DNA from 2 places in the Bilifractor sp. HCP3S3_D3 genome. Region 2 is predicted to be linked to the other one. Evidence: predicted binding sites of a transcription regulator. Region 2 holds the regulator's gene; the other holds the start of a gene.
What was found. Region 2 encodes Rex, which represses fermentation and respiration genes when NADH is low (regulators of the CRP and FNR family bind a similar motif). Its sites were predicted from a motif close to ATTGTTAANTANTTAACAAT; they were not measured.
Positions count from the first base shown of each region.

Region 1: a site for Rex is predicted at 969-988, ahead of ACTNDI_RS00430 (oxidoreductase). Genes of this name have one in related genera too.

Region 1 is NZ_JBQHWP010000001.1:103,520-105,727, forward strand. It holds gene ACTNDI_RS00430 (oxidoreductase) at 1-928, opposite strand, end outside; gene ACTNDI_RS00435 (LysR family transcriptional regulator) at 1,242-2,102, shown strand.
Region 2 is NZ_JBQHWP010000008.1:113,309-115,516, reverse strand. It holds gene ACTNDI_RS06630 (NAD(P)H-hydrate dehydratase) at 1-643, opposite strand, end outside; gene ACTNDI_RS06625 (redox-sensing transcriptional repressor Rex) at 847-1,488, opposite strand; gene ACTNDI_RS06620 (ABC-F family ATP-binding cassette domain-containing protein) at 1,675-2,208, shown strand, end outside.

The sequences.
Region 1 (2,208 bases), on a different contig from region 2:
GCGCCGGGTCGTTCAGGCCTCCGATCGTAGCTACCGGCTTATGCACATGCTTCCGGATCTCTGCCGCCAGATACACGTTGCGTCCGTGGTCCTCGAACATTGACGGATGCGTGATGCCGAACGTCTTCTGATAGGTGCCGGCCGACACGTGTATGATATCCGCATAGGGCTCGATCGCCTGTGCAATACGGACACCTTCATCGAGGCCATATCCGCCCTCCGTGAACTCAGCGCCGCTCATTCGAAATTCAACAGGGAAGAACGGACCTACCGCCTCTCTCACCGACTGAAGAACCTCCACAGCAAACCGGGTGCGGTTTTCCAGTGACCCGCCATATTCATCTGTCCGATGATTGAACAGGGGAGACAGAAACTGATTGATCAGCCAGCCGTGCCCGCCGTGAATCATGATCATTTCAAAACCCGCACGCTTTGCCAGTCCTGCTACATGCCCGTACGCCGCCACAATATCTTCAATCATTTCTTTTGTCAGAGCCTTCACCTGCACGCCGTCTCCGCGAACGGTATCGGAGGGTCCCCACTGATGCAGATCGTGCTGCTTCTTCTTGTCTGTCATGTAGGTGCCGGCAAACATACCGGAGTGCGACAGTTCCAGACTCGGAATCCCGCCATGCCTGCGGATTGCATCCGCCGTATAGGTTGCGCAGGCCAGGGAGTTCAGAATAGACTCATCGAGATGATAGGCGTGCGATCCGTCCGTCTGTGGGTGAACCATGCACTCACTTACCGTGACCGCCGCTGCACCTCCCTTGGAACGCAGCTCATAAAAAGCCGTGGATTTTGGTCCGATGCAGCCGTCATTCGTGATATCCGTTCCACCCATAGGTGCGGAAAACATACGGTTGCGAAAGGTAGTTCTGCCGATCGTGATTGGTTTGCAGAGATTCGGGTATTTTCTGGTTCTCATAACATCCTCCTGTACACTCATTTCAGATTGATGGCGCGATATCGTTAACAAATTAACTAAATTAATCTTACATCGTCTTACCGGCTTCCGCCATCAACCAGACTCATACGAGTAGAAACTATTTTTTTCATCCCTTCATAATGATTGTATGGTTTTTGTCTGAAAAAGTATAAACTCATCCTTATCTGGGGTATAATGCAGAAAGACAGATCCCGTCATACAAGAATGAGACGCACCCAGGAAATGGGCATCATGAAAGAAGGAAACATGCTCAGGGAATGGACATCATGTAAGAAGGAGGCATACTCAGGGAATGGATACAAAAACGCTTCGTTATTTCTGTGCCTGCTATGAAACCGGAAGTTTGAACAAGGCTTCCGAACGTTTTTATATTTCCCCGCAGGGTATGGGAAAAAATCTGAACCGTCTGGAGGATGAGCTCGGCGTGGTTCTCTTTCGCCGGTCATCGGCAGGGCTCATTCCCACCAAGAGCGGAGACTACCTGTACAAGCACAGCCGGGAGCTTCTGTACCGGCTGCAGGATCTTGAAATGGAGATGAAGCGAATGGATTTCTCCCGCCGCTCTCTCCGGGTCGGTTTTGCCTGCGGCGTCATCCGCGCTCTTCAATCCGTCCCCGCGCTGCGGACTCTGAATCAGAAGCTGATCGGATCAGAGAGCGTGGAATGGACAGAGGATTTCAATCAGAACATCAAAGATCTGCTCCTGGGCGGCAAAATCGACACCGCCTATGTAGTCGATCATTTTCGCTCCCCCATGGTGCATGAGCAGAAAATCTTCGAGACGAGACTCTGTGCCGTCGTTCCACAGGGGCATCCGCTGTATGATAGAGATGTACTGTCATTCGTGGATCTGCAGGAAGAGAAGTTGATTACACTCAACGAAAAATTCAGTATTTTTCACTCCATCGTCACCAAATGTCAGGAGCTCGGCTTTGTGCCGCAGATCTCCATCCGTACAATGGAGAGCTCACTAATTTATCTGTTCGTATCCAGACAGCACGGCATCGGCATCGATGTAAACCTTCATGCCTCCGAAATCCGGCAGGAGAATATCCGGTGCATCGAGATCAAAGACTCCATCCCCTGGGCCATCTACGCCGCAACGTTAAAGACCCCGGCGTCCTCCGAGCCCACAGGCAGTTCCGCTTCCTGAGTGTTCGTATTCGCATTCATCATCACCGGTATCTGCCTCTTTCAGACATGCATCGCCAGCCAGAACAGAATCCGTATATAGGACCGGCCGTTCGCCTGCCTCAGAC
Region 2 (2,208 bases):
GCGGAATTCCGATCTGCTTCACTTTGACCTTCCCGGCACAGGCTGCTCCTGGATAGATGTAGAGACCTGCCTTTCCGGTTGTGAACGTGACAGTGAGATCCGCACGGACAGCTGTCCCCATGATCACGCCGGAGTCGGTGTTGACACCGGACGGCATATCGACAGCGGCGACAGGAAGCTCGGAATGATTGATTCGGTCAATAAGTTCGGCATATATTCCGGTGATGTCCCGTTTCAGCCCGATCCCGAAAAGAGCGTCTATAATAAGAGAATAATCCTCCGGATGGAAATCCTCCAGTTCCGCGCCCGGTGTGCTGCGGGCGCGGATGACCGGGATCGGAAAACCCTCGATGATATGAAGCTGCTGTTTCAGCTGGTCACTGAATTTTTCCTCCGGTCCGGCAAGAAAAACCGTGCAGCTGTATCCTTCCTCGCAGAGAACGCGGGCCACAGCGACTCCGTCTCCGCCATTGTTTCCCGTTCCGCAGACGACGAGGATCCGATCCATGTCATACTGCCGTTTTTCAATTTCTGATGCACAGGCAAGTGCCGCCCGCTCCATGAGGACCATGGAAGGCATTCCAGCCGCGACAGCGCTTCGATCCGCGTCCTGATGCTGCCTTGCACTCAAGATCAGTTTCATTCTGTATCCTCCCTTTCTGCTGAAGAACAGCGCAATTCATGAGATCCGATAAACGTTCTCTTCACTGCTCCAATTCATGAGATCCGATAAACGTTCTCTTCTCTGCTCCAATTGATGAGATCCGATAACAATTTTCTTTTCCGTTCCAAAAAGAGCCCCCATCTACGCGAGGGGCTCTTATATCGTCTTGTATCGGCAGGTGTCTACTTCTCTTCGAGTGTCTTGAGGTTGTAGGACAGCCGCATCAGACTTTCGGACAGATGAACATTCTGAACAGCCACATTCTTCGGTACCACAAGGTTCAGATCGGTGTGCGCAAAATTCCAGATGGCGTGAATGCCGTTTTCGATCAGCATCTTGCTTACCTCAATGGCGTATTCCTTTGGGAGAGTCAGCGTCGCGATTTCGACATCATTCTCCCGGAGAAAGGATGGAATCTCGTCCGTCATACGGATTGGAACACCCCGGATGACCTTGCCCTTTAATTCGGGATTATTGTCGAAAAGTCCGATGATACGGAAACTGTTCTTCTCAAAGTTCGTATAATTCGCGAGAGCCTGTCCCAGATGTCCGACACCGATAATGATAATATTGTGTATGCGGTCCAGTCCGAGAATTTTGGCGATCTCCTCTCGAAGATACTGCACATTATAACCGTAGCCCTGCTGCCCGAAACCGCCGAAATTATTCAGATCCTGCCGGATCTGAGAGGCGGTCACCTTCATCTGCTGACTGAGTTCACCGGAAGAAATCCGCTCAACGCCGGCCTCCTGAAGTTCACCGAGATACCGGTAATAACGGGGCAGCCTCTTGATAACGGCTTTCGAAATTTCTTTCTGACTCATAATAAGAAAACCTCCTTGAAGCTACTACCATTATATGTAATTGTCTAATTTTTGTCAAAGTATTTCTCTTTTTCCCGGTGCCCTTGCTTTGTTGTTTTTTTTCGGTATAATTGGAAGGTAAATGCTCCGCCAGAGAAGCGGCGGGACGCAAACAGGAAAAGCTACGAATGTGTGAGGTGGACAGATATGATTCTCTCCTGTCAGAATATCAGCAAGACATTTGGATCAGAGGAAATCCTGAAGGATATTTCCTTTCATATTGAAGAAAGGGACAAGGCCGCTCTGATCGGCGTGAACGGAGCGGGCAAATCGACGCTCCTCCGGATCATTACCGGAGCTCTCAGCCCGGATACCGGAGAAGTCACCGTCACACACGGCAAGACCATGGGATATCTGGCACAGTACCAGGACATGGAATCCGATGAGACGATCTATCAGGAGGTCCGGAAGGCAAAGCAGGATATCCTCGATATGGAGCAGCGTCTGCGGGAAATGGAGCGCCGGATGGACACGGTCACGGGCGAAGAGGCCGTTTCGCTGATGAACCGCTATACAGAGCTGATGCATGAGTTTGAGCTCCAGAACGGATATGCGGCGGAGAGCGAGATCACAGGCGTCCTGAAGGGACTCGGATTTGAGGAAAAAGATTTTGACCGCCGTCTGCGCTCCCTCTCCGGCGGCCAGAAGACACGGGTCGTTCTGGGAAAGCTCCTGCTGACA